DNA from 2 places in the Clostridium sp. FP1 genome. Region 1 is predicted to be linked to the other one. Evidence: a T-box and tRNA genes for the amino acid it is inferred to sense, from the RefSeq annotation. Region 1 holds a T-box; the other holds one or more tRNA genes.
What was found. A T-box is a leader RNA that pairs with one kind of tRNA and senses whether it is charged. The one in region 1 lies ahead of ileS (isoleucine--tRNA ligase), so its partner is inferred to be a tRNA-Ile.
Positions count from the first base shown of each region.

Region 1 (9,808 bases):
TCTCTTGCAACATCTTTTATTGAAGCAGCCATATTCTCAACTCCTATTTTTTTATCCGATTATTTTTCTTATTATATCATTATACTTATAAAATCTCTTTATTTCAAGCTATAATGCGAACTTTTAACTATTAGTATAGTTATAGTGTTGCCCATTTAAAAAAATTTTACAATAATATCCGCACTTTATGATTAAAAAGAAAGTATACGACTAATATCGCATACTTTCCAAAATTACTAATTATACTTTTTCTACAGCGAGCTGCAAATCTTCTCCATTTATCTTAACTGCATTGTATTCTCTTTTGATATTATGCATAACTTCTACTGATAATGTATCTCGCTTGATTTGCTCTTCAAATTTTAAAACTACATTCTGAAGCATTTCATTTCCAGAAACGTAAAGTCTAATCTTATCAGCAACTTCAAACCCACTTTCTTTTCTCATGTTTTGAATCTTGCTTAAAATCTCCCGTAGGTTTCCTTCTTCTTTGAGTTCATCAGTTATATTAGTATCTAAGACTACTCCCATTTCACCTTCTCCAGCAAATGCATAGCCGGAAAGTCCTTGCATAGTAACAAGTAATCTTTCACTATTTAATTCTATTTCTATTCCATTTACATCTATAGTAACTACTCCGCCATTATTTATTGTTTGAGCAAGCTCCATCTGGTTCATAGCAGCTATTGCTTTTTTGATGCCAGGTATAAATTTACCATATGGTTTTCCTAGCACAGGAAGGTTTGGTTTTATTTCAAATTGAACATATTTAGAAAGATCAGCTCCTAGCTCTACTTCCTTAATATTAAGTTCTTCTTTTACTATATCTCCATAATATTCTGGAAGAGATCTAAGACTAACTAGCATTTTAGCTAGTGGCTGTCTATTTTTTATATTAGCAGCATTTCTAGCACTTCTTCCTAGTTTAACAGTCTTATAAGCCTTATCCATTTCTTCTTCTAAGAGAGTATCCACAAGGTCTTCTCTATACTGCGGCCATGCACATAAATGTACACTTTCTGGTGCATTTTTGTCAAAAGTAACTACTAGATTTTGATATAATTCCTCTGTTACAAATGGTATAAAAGGAGCTGCTATTTTAGCAAAAGTTGTGATAACTCTATATAATGTCATATAAGCGCCTATCTTATCATCTGTAAGTGACTCTACCCAGTATCTTGATCTATTACGTCTTACATACCAATTAGAAAGTTCATCAACAAAGGCTTCAAGTTCAATAGCTCCTTGAGTTATTCTGTAGTTTGTTAAATGATCATCTGTATTCTTAACTAATGAGTTTAATTTTGACATCATCCATTTGTCCATAATATTTTGGGACACGAAATCCTCATATTTAGTTGGATCAAAATTATCTAAATCAGCATATAAAATGTAGAATGAATATACATTCCAAAGTGTTCCTATAAACTTTCTTTGTGCATCAATAACTGCATCTTCATAAAATCTTGAAGGAAGCCATGGAGCACTAGCAGTATAAAAATACCATCTTAGAGCATCTGCTCCTTGATTCTCAAGCACTGTAAACGGACTGAGCACATTCCCTTTATGCTTAGACATCTTAATACCGTTTTTATCTAAGACATGGCCAAGTACTATACAGTTTTCAAATGGGTTTGTATCAAATACAGTAGTAGATATTGCAAGTAGCGTATAGAACCAACCTCTTGTTTGATCTACTGCTTCTGAAATAAATTGAGCTGGAAAATTAGCTTCAAACATTTCTTTGTTCTCAAATGGATAATGATGTTGTGCAAATGGCATTGATCCTGAGTCAAACCAGCAGTCTATAACTTCTTCTACCCTAGTCATTGACTTATTACATTTTGGGCATTTTAAATGTACCTTATCTATAAATGGTTTATGAAGTTCTATTCCTTCTGGAACATCTATTCCCTTTTCATTAAGTTCTGCTATACTTCCTATCATTTCGCGGTGACCGCATTCACATTCCCAAATCGGAAGTGGAGTTCCCCAATATCTGCTTCTACTTATACTCCAGTCTATAACACCTTCAAGGAAATTACCCATTCTTCCCGTTCTTACGTTATCTGGCATCCAATTAATCTTATTATTATTTTCTACAAGTTTCTCTCTTACTGAAGACATTCTTACAAACCAACTATCTCTTGGATAATATAAAAGTGGTGTATCACATCTCCAACAGTGTGGATATGAATGTGTGAATTTCTCTGTTTTATATAAGACATTATTTTCTTTTAGGTATTCTAATATTTTAGCATCAGCATCTTTAACAAAGACACCCTTCCAAGGAGTAACACAATCTACGAATTTACCTTCTACATCAACTAAATTAATAAGTGGTAAATCATTTTGTTTTCCAAGCAAGTTATCGTCTTCACCATAAGCAGGAGCTATATGAACTATACCTGTACCATCTGTTAGTGTTACGAAGTCTCCGTGAACTATATAGAAGGCTTTACCTTCAGGAGTATAGAAATTAAACATTTGCTCATATTCAAGGCCTAAAAGATCTTCTCCTTTAAATTCGCGTACCACTTCATACTCGCCCTCGAGTTTACTAAGTAGTTTTTTTGAAAGTATTAAAGTCTCATTTTCTTGAACCACTTCAACATAGTCATATTTTTTATTAACTGCAAGTGCTACATTACTTGGAAGAGTCCAAGGAGTTGTGGTCCAAACAAGTATAGATTTTTCTTCACCTTTCACCTTAAATTTTACATAAGCTGAAGCTTCTTTTACATCCTTATATCCTTGACCTACTTCATGAGAAGATAGTGAAGTCCCACATCTTGGGCAATATGGCATTACTTTATGACCTTTGTATAATAGGTCCTTATCCCACATTTGCTTTAATGCCCACCAAACTGATTCAATATAATTGTTATGATAAGTTACATAAGGATTATCCATATCTACCCAGTAACCCACTCTCTCAGACATTTCTCTCCACATATTAACATAGCTAAAAACACTGTCCTTACATTCTATTACAAATTTCTCTACTCCATAAGCTTCTATTCCTGGTTTTCCAGAAATACCAAGTTTCTTCTCTATTTCAAGTTCTACTGGCAGGCCATGAGTATCCCACCCTGCTTTTCTAGGAACTTTGTACCCTTTCATTACCTTATACCTTGGAATTATATCCTTCATAACTCTTGTTAAAACGTGACCTATATGTGGTTTACCATTGGCTGTTGGTGGACCATCATAAAAAGTGAAGGACTCTCCACCCTCATTTAAATCAAAATTCTTTTGAATAATGTCTTTTTCTTTCCAAAGCTTAAGTATATCTTTTTCTATATCCATAAAACTTTTTGAAGCATCATTTTTCTTGTACATAATAAAACTCCTTTCCCTATTTCATTTAATAATAAACACTTAGATTCCACTGAATTTTTGGAATAATTAAATCATCACCTAGGGTCCTGTTCATCCTCTTCGGAACTGCTCATAAACTTGGGCCTACAATATTTTTAAATATAAAAAAACTCCACCCTAAATAGGACGAAGTTAAATTCGCTATGCCACCTATACCATAAATACAAATTAAAGTACTATCATACTTTATTCTTTAACGCAGAAATACGGATAAGCTTACTAAATTTTCAGCTTTCAGCTCCTAGGTGATTTTCTTCAAACTTTCACTATGGGTTCGCACCTTTCCCCACTCTCTGCAAGTTACCTGCTTAAATACTTTTCCTAATCAAAGCTTTTTTTAGTCATAATTAATATAAATAAATTATAAATCAATATGAACTTCTTATGATTATATAATAGTGAATTTTTATTGTCAATTCCTTTTTAATTTTTATTGTATCTTCCATGCTATAATGTTGTTAAATCATCACCTTCGGTGCTGAAATGTCGTTAAAAGTTATTTTCACGAACATTCATGACTATTTTATTAAAATAGTACGTTAATTCTATGGTTTTATGCCTATAAGTACAACTTTTATTGTGAAATATGCATATTTTCATAAATATATGTGATATAATATAAGATAAAAATGAAATTCACGATACTTTAAACTATAAATAACTACAGAATACGTTTACGTAAATGAATTTATGTTTTACCATACTTGCAAAATATCCTGATTATTTTGTTAATAATTATAATTGATGATGTTTTCCATTGACATACTTTCATTATTATAATAAAATCATTTTATTTAGTTGTGTATTAAAAGAAAATCTTACACTTCTATAAATAAGATTATTATTTTAATGAGAATGTAATTCTATTTCTAAAAATATTAATGGAGTCGTTTTACTGGCTTTTAAATAAAAATATATATTTTAAAGGAGGAAGATTATTTTGAAAAATTTAATTTATGTAATTCCAAAAGAAAATCATTCTGAAAAAGATATTAAAGAAATTCTACTTGCCCACTCTGAGGTGAAATTCGTTTCTCTAGTAGGTATTGACTTATCCGGAAATGACACCGATGAAAGAATTCCAATGTCTGTATTTTTAAATGACATTATTGGTTTCGCGAAGGGTGCTATACAAACTGACGGTTCATCTGTAGTCTTCCCAGGCATTGCTACTCTAAATAATGCTAAAACAGACATGCTGGCAGATTTTGATTGTAATTGGTTCATCGACTACAATTATGAAAACATTGATTTTGAAACAAAATTACCTGTAGGAACCTTAAAAATTCCATGTTTATTATTACATAATAACATTCCAGTAGATTCAAGGTCTATCTTAAAAAAATCCATTAACTGCTTTAAAACAACTCTTCACAATTTATTCAAAGAATATCCATCTGCACTCGCTTCTTTTGATTTTTCCTATGAAGATATTGATGAAATCCTACTTACCTCTGCTACTGAATTAGAATTTTGGGTAAAAACACCTAATGATGACGCAGATATAGAGGAACTATCCACTTCTCAAGAACTAAAGGAGCAATATTGGAGTAGGCTTAAAGGAAGTGTTCGAACTGCCTTAGAGCAATCCCTTACTTTAATGGAAGACTATGGTTTCGAACCAGAAATGGGACATAAAGAGGTTGGTGGCGTAAAAGCTCAACTAGGTGAAACTGGTTCTCTAACTCATATTATGGAACAGCTTGAAATAGATTGGAAGTTTTCTGATGCTCTTCAATGTGCGGATAATGAGCTATTTATAAGAAATTTAGTAAGAGAAACTTTTAGACGCAACAGTTTAGATGTTACCTTTTTAGCGAAGCCTGTGCAAGATGTAGCTGGAAGTGGTAAACATGTTCATATTGGTGTAGCTGTAAAATTAAAAAACGGAAAAAGAGTTAATTTATTTACTTCTACTAAAAAACATTTCCTAAGCACTATAGGTTATGCCTGCGCCATGGGTATACTTAAAAATTACGAAGTAATAAATCCATTTATTTCTCCAACAAATGATTCACTAAGAAGACTAAAACCCGGTTTTGAAGCTCCTGTTTGCATAGTAACTTCCCTCGGACACAGCGTGGATGTTCCTTCAAGGAATAGATCTATACTCTTAGCATTAATAAGAGATCTTGATAATCCACTTGCTACAAGATTTGAGCTTAGAGCGCCAAATCCACATACTAATACATACCTAGCTTTAGCCACCTTATATATGGGCATGCTAGATGGGCTTGTATACGCAATAAAAAATAATAAATGTGAAGATGACCTTTTAAGTGAATTATCTAAAGCACCCGGCGAGGACAGTGAGTATCTAGAAAAACATAGAGCATACCGAAGTGAAGAAAATGTATTTGATTTCTATACAGATGAAGATCGCGAAGAGTATTTTGGAAAAGCACCTAAAACTATTTATGAAAATCTTCTTGGACTCGATGAATATCCTGAAAAACTTGAAGTTCTTAAGGCTCACGGTGTATTTACTCCTAGTTTACTAAATAGTTTTAAAATAGCTATAACCACTAGATGGGTTACTGAAATAAATAATAGAATATTAAATGCTTATGCAGAAGAAATTCGAAATTCTAAAGTGATTCATACTCCTGAAAAGGCTTTAGATTTAGATTTAGCAAATTGGCAAAAAATTAATGATTTAAGACATTATATTATGAAGGACACTTATTCTAAAACTAGCCTCTTTACTAAAATAAAAGAAGCTTCCAAAGTTGAAAACTACAAGGAACTTTCTGCCTTACAACTAGAATTAGATGCACAAATGGAAGAACTTAGACTTTGTTATAGTAATTATAAAAAGAATTTGTTAGATATTTAAATTATATATTTTAAGTCATTAAAAAATCACCTACACAGTAAAATACTATGTAGGTGATTTTTTATAATAATTTAAATTAATATACTATATTAGTTATTCCTAAACTCTTAAGAATACCTGTTGAAATTGCCTTTGCTAATTTGTTTTGGTAGTCTTCAGTTTTTAACAGCTTTTCTTCTGTTGGATTAGATAGAAATGATGTTTCTACCAATATAGCCGTAGCATCTGTATTTCTTATAACATATAAATCTGTAGTAACAGGTTTAATACCCCTATCTTTTCTTCCAGTTGCTTTAATTAATTCAGTTTGGACATTTTGAGCAAGCTTTTGTCCAGCTGAACTCCCACTAAAATAGAAAGTCTCGATGCCACTAACTGTAGAACTTTCAAAGGAATTAGCATGAATGCTTACAAAATAATCTGGTTTAGTGTTATTTGAAACATCACATTTATCTTGAAGATTTCTGGCTTGATTACTACTGGAATAAGGTATATTGTCATTTTTTCTTGTGTACACCGTTTCAACACCATTTTTAACTAATATATCTCCTATTTTAAAAGAAATTTTCAAAACTATATCCTTTTCCAGCGTTCCCGTTACTCCTACTGCTCCTGAGTCTCCACCTCCATGACCTGGGTCTATTACTACTTTGTAGGTGCTCTTAGTAACATTAATTATAACTTTAGCTTTTGTATCATAATCCTTTATAACTCCTTCATAAGCATAAGTCCCTACTTTATTTAGACAAACTGAATTTTGAGACCACACCACTGCAACATCTTTTTTTAAATTATTACTCATAGTAGCTTGCACCATTTTAGGGAATGTGTATGTGCCACCCACTTGTAAATTAGCCATTATATCTTTAACTGAAGATATTTCATAAACAGGGTCATAACTCGTATCTGTATTTGCGAATCCAGCATAATTCATTAACCCATTAGCTATAGCCTTTGCAGCATTATTTTGATACTTGTCGCTATTTAATAATATCTCTTCATTTGGATTGCTTAGGAACCCTAATTCCATCATTATAGCAGGACAGCTTGTCTTTTTTAATATCCCAAAATTTCCCGTTTCCATTGCTACTTTTATTTCCCTATCCTTTGCCGCTGTTGCCTTTATTAGTTCTCCCTGTATTGAACTAGCTAGTAGCTTATTATTAGAAGCATCAGATAGATAATATGTTTCAATACCACTGGCCTCAGTATTTGAAGCACTATTAGTATTTATACTTAAAAACACATCTGCCTTTGCATTCTTTGCTATTGCAGCTTTTGCATCATCCTCGCCAGCCGCACTCCAAGGTACTGAATCAGCATTTCTGGTGTATACTATATTGAATCCTCTTGTTTTTAGTATATTGCCTAGTTTCAGCGCTACCTTTAAATTTATATCCTTAGCCTTAGCACCATTTACACCAGTGTTTTCCGTATAGAACTGCGCCGGATCTATACATACAGTAAACTCACTTGGTTTTGTAGGTATACTTGGTTTTATAGTTTCGGTATTAAAATTCATTCTAACTTCTTTAGGCAGAGGCTCTCCATCATTAGATTTAACCTTTTCCGTAACTATCAAGGTATATGTCTTATTAGATTCATAATTTTTTACAGGACTTACTATTACCTTTTTATTGTCATTAGCTAAACTAACATTTACGTCTATGTAATTATTATTTTCTCCAACCACCTTAATGTTTGTGCTAGTAACCGTAGCAGGGCTCAGTGATTTATTGAAATTCACTGTCCATGGCTTGCTAACTACCACATCGTTTTTAGGACCCATATCTACATAGGTACTAGCCTTAACTATTATTTGCATAGGTATAATCAATGCAAAAGTTAAAATCATAATTGTAAATGCTTTAAAGATATTTTTCATATAATCTCCCCTAACCCTTCATATTTAATTATTTATATCATTATTTATATAATTTTAAGCCTTGTTGTAAATTATGGTATTAATCCTGAGATAATTATACTATAATTTTATTACCATCTCTATAGTTATAAATATTTTTCAAGAATTTATTGAAATTCAATATATTTACTTTTAAAATAGTATATTACCCCATAAAATGTGCCATAATTTAATGATAAATAGTCATATAAAATATTGTCTCTCTATAAAATACGTATAGTGAGACAATTTGTTTCAATTTAAGGTGAAATATTTAAAAATCATTTAATAAAAGGAGAATTTACATGGAAATAACTTGGCTAGGTCATTCATGCTTCCTTTTGCAAGATTCAAAAGGTAGAAAGCTTTTAACAGATCCATTTGATACTACACTAGGATATGAAATTTATAAAGGAAGTCCGGATATTGTAACTATAAGTCATAAGCATTTTGATCATAATTATACTAAAGAGTTAAATGGTAATTATAAAATCATAGATAAAATTGGTGTGTTCTATATATGTGATATACCTATAAAAGGTACCCCCTCTTATCACGACAAAGATAAAGGCGCAAAGCGTGGTGATAACATAATATTCACTTTTAAGATGGATGACTATACCTTATGTCATTTAGGAGATTTAGGCCATAGTCTTTCAAATGATGATATAGATGTTATTGGAAGTGTAGATATATTGTTTATTCCTGTGGGTGGTAATTACACCCTGGATGGGAAAGAAGCTGCGGAAGTTACTAAGAAAATAAATCCCAAAATAGTTATACCCATGCACTATAAAACTTCACTAGTGTCCTTTCCCTTAGATGGGGTAGAAACATTTCTTATGTACATGAAAAACGCCTCAAAAATAGATAGTAATAACTTAATAATCAATGGTGAATTAAGAGAATCAATGTCTGTTAAAATACTAAATTATATTTAAAAAGGAAGCCCTCCATTTTAAAATTGGAGGGCTTCCTTTTGTATATTTATTCCCATAATATAATTTCATTTTTTAAAATACTTTTCTGTACATCAATAATCCTCTGATTGGAAGAGCCAGTATACTTACTGGCATCTGTCCTTAATTCTTCATGAAATTTACCATCAATAAGTACATCTATAAATTTTAGTAGCCCTAGTTTGTCTTTATCTTCACTATTTATTATCTCGTCATATGTGTATCCACTATAACACCAAATATTTAATCCCTGCTTCCTTATTCCTTCTGACAATTTTGATAGTGCTAATGCACTTTGAAAAGGTTCTCCTCCTGAAAAGGTGACCCCTTTTATTATAGGCCTATTCTTAGCTATTTTTTTCAAAATATCTCCTACTAAAACAGAATCACCATAATCAAAACTTTGCATAAGCTGATTTTGGCAACTTTCACAGTTATGCATGCAGCCAGACACAAAGAGCACAGATCTCATTCCGTCTCCATTGACTAATGAATTATCTAAAAACCCACCTATTTGAAGTTTCACTAAATACACCGCCTTTTATATGATAAAGTAAATCATGAGCAATTGTACTAATACAATTGCTCATGATTTTAAACAAACTTTATTTAATAGACAGCTGCATGATCCTCAGTATGAGATATCCTATCTGCTCTCTCTGCTGTTTTCCCATTACCAAATCTCTCATCCAAACTTAAGTAACCTGTTACTCTTGAAATTCCTTGTAT
Region 1 covers NZ_JAAMNJ020000001.1:237,373-247,180, reverse strand. Annotated here, with positions in the region: gene G9F70_RS01130 (LacI family DNA-binding transcriptional regulator) at 1-32, opposite strand, end outside; gene ileS (isoleucine--tRNA ligase) at 241-3,342, opposite strand; T-box leader at 3,501-3,719, opposite strand; gene G9F70_RS01120 (glutamine synthetase) at 4,319-6,217, shown strand; gene G9F70_RS01115 (N-acetylmuramoyl-L-alanine amidase) at 6,294-8,102, opposite strand; gene G9F70_RS01110 (MBL fold metallo-hydrolase) at 8,426-9,061, shown strand; gene nrdG (anaerobic ribonucleoside-triphosphate reductase activating protein) at 9,108-9,605, opposite strand; gene nrdD (anaerobic ribonucleoside-triphosphate reductase) at 9,689-9,808, opposite strand, start outside.

Region 2 (9,808 bases), 4.6 Mb from region 1:
TCACCCTGTCCCGAAGGACTTCGCCCATCTCTGGGTTATGCAGGGGATGTCAAGTCTAGGTAAGGTTCTTCGCGTTGCTTCGAATTAAACCACATGCTCCGCTGCTTGTGCGGGCCCCCGTCAATTCCTTTGAGTTTTAATCTTGCGATCGTACTCCCCAGGCGGAATACTTATTGTGTTAACTGCGGCACCGAGGTTCGACCCCCGACACCTAGTATTCATCGTTTACGGCGTGGACTACCAGGGTATCTAATCCTGTTTGCTCCCCACGCTTTCATGCCTCAGCGTCAGTTACAGTCCAGTAAGTCGCCTTCGCCACTGGTGTTCTTCCTAATCTCTACGCATTTCACCGCTACACTAGGAATTCCACTTACCTCTCCTGCACTCTAGACACCCAGTTTCAAATGCAGCACCCAAGTTAAGCTCGGGTATTTCACATCTGACTTAAATGTCCGCCTACGCATCCTTTACGCCCAGTAAATCCGGACAACGCTTGCCACCTACGTATTACCGCGGCTGCTGGCACGTAGTTAGCCGTGGCTTCCTCCTCTGGTACCGTCATTATCGTCCCAGAAGACAGAACTTTACAACCCGAAGGCCTTCATCATTCACGCGGCGTTGCTGCGTCAGGGTTTCCCCCATTGCGCAATATTCCCCACTGCTGCCTCCCGTAGGAGTCTGGACCGTGTCTCAGTTCCAATGTGGCCGATCACCCTCTCAGGTCGGCTACGCATCGTTGCCTTGGTGGGCCGTTACCTCACCAACTAGCTAATGCGCCGCGGGTCCATCTCAAAGTGGAATTCTCTAAAAGAAAATTCCTTTGATGTAAAGGTCATGCGACCAAAACATATTATGCGGTATTAATCTCCCTTTCGGGAGGCTATTCCCCTCTTTGAGGCAGGTTACCCACGTGTTACTCACCCGTCCGCCGCTAATCCACCCCGAAGGGTTTCATCGCTCGACTTGCATGTGTTAGGCACGCCGCCAGCGTTCGTCCTGAGCCAGGATCAAACTCTCAATTTAAAAGTTTACACTTTTTATTTGAAATGAATAATCTGCAACCACTGTTAAGCTGGTTAGCAAGCTCATTACATACTTTTTAGTCTTACGACTAAAATTACTTTTTTATCTAAAGTAATTAACTGGTCTAACGAAATATTATTTCGCTATTTTACCTATTTCTCTGTTTAATTTTCAAAGACCAATTTGCTTTGTCATCATGTGACGACTTTTACTATTATACTAGGTATTTCTTATTTTGTCAATAACTTTTTTAATATTTTTTAAATATTTTTTTTAAATATTAAATGTTAACTTATCAATGTTTACCTTTATCGTTACTCACTAGTAGCGACAAGGAGTATTCTATCATAATAATAAAATAGTATATTTAGATTAATTCTTGTATATCAGTTTTATCCTTCATTTCCTAGATATTTCTACATATTACTTTGTTTTAGTTGTATTGACACACATGGCTAGGTATATAATAATTTGTCTATACTTAAGCATATTATGCATTTATTTTCAGAATTCATTGTAAATGTTATAAGATTGGTTAACAAGCTCTAAGTCTATTACATTAAAAATGCCGTTAAAATTCCCTACCCTAAGAAGGTTAAAAACAATAATGATAAAAAGTAATTTAAATATAATTTCGTACAAATAAAAACTAACATACCCCCATATTATAAATTCAACAAATGCTATATACACAATTAAAATGACACAAAAAATATTATAAGTTTTACTATGTATCAATTTAAAATCATACCCAAACAGGTATAAAAGTAAGACCTGAAAGTGCATAAAATTTTATTTACGAAAACTTTTAATGAATTTTAGAATTAATCATGCAAAAAATAAAAAAAACAGTCCAATATGAACTGTTTTTTTGGTGGAGATAAAGGGAATCGAACCCTTGACCCCCTGCGTGCAAGGCAGGTGCTCTCCCAGCTGAGCTATATCCCCTTATGGTGGACCTTCAGGGACTCGAACCCCGGACCGACCGGTTATGAGCCGGTAGCTCTAACCAGCTGAGCTAAAGATCCATAAATTACCTGGCGACGACTTACTCTCCCACAAGGTTGCCCCTGCAGTACCATTAGCGCATTGAAGCTTAACCTTCGTGTTCGGTATGGAAACGGGTGTTACCTTCATGCCATAATCACCAGATTGGTTAATATCACCAATATACTATTAAATTTTTAAAAATGGCTCCGCGAAAAGGATTTGAACCTTCAACCTATCGGTTAACAGCCGAGTGCTCCACCGTTGAGCTATCGCGGAACATTACCTAGCGACGACTTACTCTCCCACAAGGTCACCCCTGCAGTACCATTAGCGCATTGAAGCTTAACCTTCGTGTTCGGTATGGGAACGGGTGTTACCTTCATGCCATAATCACTAGATTGAGAAAATTTATATTCTCTCAAAATTGCATAGTGAAATTTTTCGCTTATATATATTAAGGTCAAGCCCTCGACTTATTAGTATTAGTCAGCTGAACATGTTACCATGCTTACACCTCTAACCTATCAACCTGGTGTTCTTCCAGGAGTCTTACTAACACCGTGCTTACGCACGAGTTATGGGAAATCTCATCTCAGGGTGGGCTTCACGCTTAGATGCTTTCAGCGTTTATCCCTTCCAAACATAGCTACCCAGCGATGCCACTGGCGTGACAACTGGTGCACCAGAGGTTTGTCCATCCCGGTCCTCTCGTACTAAGGACAGCTCCCTTCAAATTTCCTACGCCCGCGACGGATAGGGACCGAACTGTCTCACGACGTTCTGAACCCAGCTCGCGTGCCGCTTTAATGGGCGAACAGCCCAACCCTTGGGACCTACTTCAGCCCCAGGATGCGACGAGCCGACATCGAGGTGCCAAACCTCCCCGTCGATGTGGACTCTTGGGGGAGATCAGCCTGTTATCCCCGAGGTAGCTTTTATCCGTTGAGCGATGGCCCTCCCACGAGGTACCACCGGATCACTAAGTCCGACTTTCGTCCCTGCTCCACTTGTAGGTGTCGCAGTCAGGCTCCCTTCTGCCTTTGCACTCTTCGCGCGATTTCCAACCGCGCTGAGGGAACCTTTGAGCGCCTCCGTTACTTTTTTGGAGGCGACCGCCCCAGTCAAACTGCCCACCTAACAATGTCCTGTGACCAGATTCATGGCCTCCAGTTAGAACCTCAGTACTGTCAGGGTGGTATCCCAAGGATGACTCCACACAGGCTGACGCCCATGTTTCTCAGTCTCCCACCTATCCTGTACAGACAATACCGAAATTCAATGCTAAGCTACAGTAAAGCTCTACGGGGTCTTTCCGTCCAATCGCGGGTAGCCAGCATCTTCACTGGCACTACAATTTCGCCGGATGTGCTGTTGAGACAGTGCCCAAATCATTACGCCATTCGTGCGGGTCGGAACTTACCCGACAAGGAATTTCGCTACCTTAGGACCGTTATAGTTACGGCCGCCGTTTACTGGGGCTTAAGTTCATACCTTCGCTTGCGCTAAGTAATCCCCTTAACCTTCCAGCACCGGGCAGGCGTCAGCCCCTATACATCAGCTTTCGCTTTAGCAGAGACCTGTGTTTTTGCTAAACAGTTGCTTGGGCCTATTCTCTGCGACCTACTTTCGTAGGCACCCCTTCTCCCGAAGTTACGGGGTCAATTTGCCGAGTTCCTTAACAGCAATTCTTCCGATGGTCTTAGGATTCTCTCCTCACCTACCTGTGTCGGTTTGCGGTACGGGCACCAATATCCTCGATAGAGACTTTTCTTGGCAGCGTGGAATCAGATACTTCAGGAATAAATTCCCTTCCCCATAACATCTCAGCGTTAAGAGCAAACGGATTTGCCTGCTTGCTCCGCCTAAATGCTTAGACACACATCCAATAGTGTGCACATCTTATCCTCCTGCGTCATCCCATTTCTAATAACGTCCATTGGTGGTATCGGAATATCAACCGATTGTCCATCACCTACGCCTTTCGGCCTCGGCTTAGGTCCCGACTAACCCTGAGAGGACGAGCCTTCCTCAGGAAACCTTAGGTTTTCGACCGTTAAGATTCTCACTTAACTCTCGCTACTTATGCCAACATTCTCACTTCTGTACCGTCCACCACTCCTTACGGTATGACTTCAGCCAGTACAGAAAGCTCCTCTACCGCGTACACATAGTGTACACCCATAGCTTCGGTGGTAAGTTTTAGCCCCGGACATCTTCGGCGCAGGATCTCTTGACTAGTGAGCTATTACGCACTCTTTGAATGAGTGGCTGCTTCTGAGCCAACATCCTAGTTGTCTTAGAAATCCCACATCCTTTTCCACTTAACTTACACTTTGGGACCTTAGCTGATGGTCTGGGCTGTTTCCCTTTTGACTACGGATCTTATCATTCGCAGTCTGACTGCCGAAATAAAAGTATATGGCATTCGGAGTTTGATAGGGTTCAGTAACTGTTGTCAGCCCCTAGCCCATTCAGTGCTCTACCTCCATTACTCAATTAATCGACGCTAGCCCTAAAGCTATTTCGAGGAGAACCAGCTATCTCCGAGTTCGATTGGAATTTCTCCGCTATCCACAGCTCATCCCATGGTTTTTCAACACCAACGTGGTTCGGACCTCCACGGAATTTTACTTCCGCTTCATCCTGGCCATGGATAGGTCACCCGGTTTCGGGTCTACGACATGCAACTATAGCGCCCTATTCAGACTTGGTTTCCCTTCGGCTCCGTACCTTAAGTACTTAACCTTGCTACATATCGTAACTCGTTGGCTCGTTCTACAAAAAGCACGCCGTCACACATAAAAAGTGCTCCGACCGGTTGTAGGCACACGGTTTCAGGTTCTATTTCACTCCCCTTCCGGGGTTCTTTTCACCTTTCCCTCACGGTACTTCTTCACTATCGGTCACTAGGTAGTATTTAGCCTTGGGAGGTGGTCCTCCCTGCTTCCCACAAGGTTTCACGTGTCTCGTGGTACTCTGGATTAGATCTGACTGTTTTTCCTTTTCATTTACAGGCCTATTACCTTCTGCGGAGCAGCTTTCCAGCTATCTTCAATTAAGGAATTGCAGTATTTATGATCTATCCTCAACCCCTAGGTCAAAGACCTAGGTTTGGGCTCTTTCCCTTTCGCTCGCCGCTACTTAGGAAATCGATGTTTCTTTCTCTTCCTCCGGGTACTTAGATGTTTCAGTTCCCCGGGTCTACCTCTGCATACCTATTTATTCAGTATGCAGTACATAGTTGTTACTATGTGGGTTCCCCCATTCGGAAATCTTTGGATCACTGGCTATTTGCGCCTACCCAAAGCTTATCGCAGCTTAACGCGTCCTTCTTCGGCTCCTAGTGCCAAGGCATTCGCCATGCGCCCTTTGTAGCTTAACCTTTATCTTTATCTACTTGCGTAGATAATTTCGTTTATTTACATAAACGTTTTAATTCATTTTGCGAAATTGTATTAAATTCATCTATACACCATTTACATGGCTTTAAATCTTTTAAACAACTTTAATTTCACTATGCAATTTTCAAAGAACATAAATGGTGGGTCTAAATGGACTCGAACCATCGACTTCTGCCTTATCAGAGCAGCGCTCTAACCAGCTGAGCTATAGACCCATTAATGGTGGAGGTAAAGGGAATCGAACCCTTGACCCCCTGCGTGCAAGGCAGGTGCTCTCCCAGCTGAGCTATACCCCCATTTTTGGAATTTCATTTTAGAAAAACTATTTATTAGTTAACGCCTAAGAGTTAACTAAAATTAGTCTCTCAAAATTAAACAGAGAATAGGTTACGAGTAATTACAGTAGACATTTTGAAGAATAATTAAATTCTTCTTGTTGCATTGACCGAAGTCTTTGCATCTACTCCCTAGAAAGGAGGTGATCCAGCCGCAGGTTCTCCTACGGCTACCTTGTTACGACTTCACCCCAATCATCAATCCCACCTTCGGCCGCTGGCTCCTTACGGTTACCTCACGGACTTCGGGTGTTACCAACTCTCATGGTGTGACGGGCGGTGTGTACAAGGCCCGGGAACGTATTCACCGCGACATGCTGATTCGCGATTACTAGCAACTCCGGCTTCATGTAGGCGAGTTGCAGCCTACAATCCGAACTGGGATGAGTTTTTGAGTTTGGCTCCACCTTGCGGTCTTGCATCTCTTTGTACTCACCATTGTAGCACGTGTGTAGCCCTAGACATAAGGGGCATGATGATTTGACGTCATCCCCACCTTCCTCCCGGTTAACCCGGGCAGTCTCACTAGAGTGCTCAACTAAATGGTAGCAACTAATGATAAGGGTTGCGCTCGTTGCGGGACTTAACCCAACATCTCACGACACGAGCTGACGACAACCATGCACCACCTGTCACCCTGTCCCGAAGGACTTCGCCCATCTCTGGGTTATGCAGGGGATGTCAAGTCTAGGTAAGGTTCTTCGCGTTGCTTCGAATTAAACCACATGCTCCGCTGCTTGTGCGGGCCCCCGTCAATTCCTTTGAGTTTTAATCTTGCGATCGTACTCCCCAGGCGGAATACTTATTGTGTTAACTGCGGCACCGAGGTTCGACCCCCGACACCTAGTATTCATCGTTTACGGCGTGGACTACCAGGGTATCTAATCCTGTTTGCTCCCCACGCTTTCATGCCTCAGCGTCAGTTACAGTCCAGTAAGTCGCCTTCGCCACTGGTGTTCTTCCTAATCTCTACGCATTTCACCGCTACACTAGGAATTCCACTTACCTCTCCTGCACTCTAGACACCCAGTTTCAAATGCAGCACCCAAGTTAAGCTCGGGTATTTCACATCTGACTTAAATGTCCGCCTACGCATCCTTTACGCCCAGTAAATCCGGACAACGCTTGCCACCTACGTATTACCGCGGCTGCTGGCACGTAGTTAGCCGTGGCTTCCTCCTCTGGTACCGTCATTATCGTCCCAGAAGACAGAACTTTACAACCCGAAGGCCTTCATCATTCACGCGGCGTTGCTGCGTCAGGGTTTCCCCCATTGCGCAATATTCCCCACTGCTGCCTCCCGTAGGAGTCTGGACCGTGTCTCAGTTCCAATGTGGCCGATCACCCTCTCAGGTCGGCTACGCATCGTTGCCTTGGTGGGCCGTTACCTCACCAACTAGCTAATGCGCCGCGGGTCCATCTCAAAGTGGAATTTTCCGAAGAAAAATCCTTTGATGTTTCAATCATGCGATCAAAACATATTATGCGGTATTAATCTCCCTTTCGGGAGGCTATTCCCCTCTTTGAGGCAGGTTACCCACGTGTTACTCACCCGTCCGCCGCTAATCCACCCCGAAGGGTTTCATCGCTCGACTTGCATGTGTTAGGCACGCCGCCAGCGTTCGTCCTGAGCCAGGATCAAACTCTCAATTTAAAAGTTTACACTTTTTATTTGAAATGAATAATCTGCGCCAACTGTTAAGCTGGTTAGCAAGCTCATTACATACTTTTTAGTCTTACGACTAAAATTACTTTTTTATCTAAAGTAATTAACTGGTCAAGCGAAATATTATTTCGCTATTTTACCTATTTCTCTGTTTAATTTTCAAAGACCAACTGTTGTTGTCATCATGTGACGACTTTTACTATTATAATTCTTTTTTCTTTCATTGTCAACTGTTTTAAAAAACTTTGATAATGAATTTTTAATTCATCACTGTGAACTTAAATCTAACTTGAAACCGTATGTTCCAGCGACAATTAATATAATATCATATGTTTAAGGCGCACATTGTTTAAAATTATTGATTATACGAATTTATATTCATATTTATAGTTATTTCTCCAGTATATGACCTTTTACTTATAATGATACGCTAGGAGCATTTGTTGTGCATTTAACCACATTTCAAAAGGAAAGCCTCCCATTTCTATAAATGAGAGGCTAACAATTGAGAATTATCATCTCCCCAATCTCTTATTAAATCATTGCCTATATACTTCCATACTATAATAACATTATTATTTCCTTATATTTATTTCCTCTTACTTCAAAATTTTCAAACATATCGAAACTTGCACAGGCTGGTGACAAAGTCACTATATCATTAGGCCTTGCAATTTCTTTAGCTTTATAAATTGCCTGGTTAAAATCTTCTGCTAATATAATTTCTAAAGAAATTTTCTTTTCTTTTATTATGCAGTCGAAAACTTCCTTTATTTTATATTTAGTATCGCCTACCAATATTAGTGTTTTAATATTTGAGTAGCCTTGTTCTGCTAAAGGTTCAAATGGGATTTGTTTATCATATCCTCCTGCAATTAGTATAACCGGTTTTTCAAAGGCTTTAATACTTGCTATAGTCCTCGTTGGACTAGATGCTATCGAATCATTATAATACTTAACTCCATCTACTTCCCTAACAAATTCACCCCTATGAGGCACCCCCATAAATGTAGTAGCTACTTCTCTCATGCTCTCAACTGACACTTCATCTTCCGTTGCACAAAATGCAGTTAACATATTCGCCACATTGTGTATCCCTTTTATCTTTATTTCTGCGCGGCTGCATACTTCCTTATTCATAATAAACAATTTATCATTTTCAAAATATGCACCATCTTTTAACTTCTCTTTTAAACTAAAACACTTAACTTTTCCCTTAGCTTCTTTCCTAAGTTCATAAGTCAATGTGTTATCCTTATTAAGTATAAGGATACCCTCCTTATTTTGATACTTAAATATATTCCTCTTTGCATCTATATATTCTTCCATATCCTTATGGATATCCAAATGATTTGGACTTAAATTTGTTACTACTGCTACATCTGTAGAAACAGTCATGGTCATAAGCTGAAAACTTGATAATTCCAATACTACTTTATCATCTTTGCTTATTTGTTGAATATTTGCAAAAAGTGGAGTTCCTATATTCCCTCCAACCCAAGTTTTATATCCTTCTTCTTTTAATATATTATATATTATTGTAGTTGTAGTTGTTTTTCCATCGCTACCAGTAACACCAAAAATTTTCGCTGGACAATATTTTATGAACTCTTCCATTTCCGACGTTATATAAGTTCCTTCCTGTTTTGCTTTTAAAAGAGCAGGATTATCTATTCTTATAGATGGTGTTTTAAAAATAACATCAAACCCTGTTAAGTCATCTAAGTAATGCTCCCCTAAGACTAGTTTTACACCTTTTTTTTCAAAGTCTGTTGCAACTGTCCCAAGTAAACTATAAGTTTTTTTATCGAAAGCTGTAACAACAGCCTGCAACTCCACGAGGAATCCTATTAAAGGAATGTTACTAACTCCTATACCTACAACTCCAACTTTTTTTCCTTTTATAAACTCTTTAAATTCACTGAAATTCTTCTTCATATAACCCTCCATGCAATCTTCGTATATTTAATATTTTATTATTGGTTTCAAAATTTGTTTCTCTTAATTATAACACTTTAACGATTACAGTAGAATGCACTTTTTTCATAATATAAATATTTTTAGTTAAGTTTATTCTATAAAAAAATAGCCTATAGTATAAATATAGCTTCTTACAGCTTATTTTATACCACAGACTATCCTCTTAGTTCAAACTAACAATTGCAATTTAAAATTGTAATTTTTCTTCTATAAACTTTTCTAAATCATTTATATTTAATCTTATTTGATCCATTGTATCTCTATCTCTAACTGTTACGGTATTGTCTTCTAAAGTATCAAAGTCCACAGTTATACAATATGGAGTTCCTATTTCATCTTCTCTTCTGTATCTCTTTCCTATGCTTCCAGCTTCATCGTAGTCTACATTGAAGTTTTTGCTTAGCATAGCAAAA
Region 2 covers NZ_JAAMNJ020000001.1:4,873,248-4,883,055, forward strand. Annotated here, with positions in the region: rRNA gene G9F70_RS23155 (16S ribosomal RNA) at 1-1,023, opposite strand, end outside; tRNA gene G9F70_RS23160 (tRNA-Ala) at 1,896-1,971, opposite strand; tRNA gene G9F70_RS23165 (tRNA-Ile) at 1,975-2,051, opposite strand; rRNA gene rrf (5S ribosomal RNA) at 2,059-2,175, opposite strand; tRNA gene G9F70_RS23175 (tRNA-Asn) at 2,215-2,289, opposite strand; rRNA gene rrf (5S ribosomal RNA) at 2,295-2,411, opposite strand; rRNA gene G9F70_RS23185 (23S ribosomal RNA) at 2,470-5,395, opposite strand; tRNA gene G9F70_RS23190 (tRNA-Ile) at 5,553-5,629, opposite strand; tRNA gene G9F70_RS23195 (tRNA-Ala) at 5,635-5,710, opposite strand; rRNA gene G9F70_RS23200 (16S ribosomal RNA) at 5,886-7,403, opposite strand; gene murD (UDP-N-acetylmuramoyl-L-alanine--D-glutamate ligase) at 7,977-9,353, opposite strand; gene G9F70_RS23210 (glycine--tRNA ligase) at 9,583-9,808, opposite strand, start outside.
Region 2: it has a tRNA-Ile gene. The T-box ahead of ileS (isoleucine--tRNA ligase) is inferred to sense a tRNA for this amino acid. The anticodon was not compared.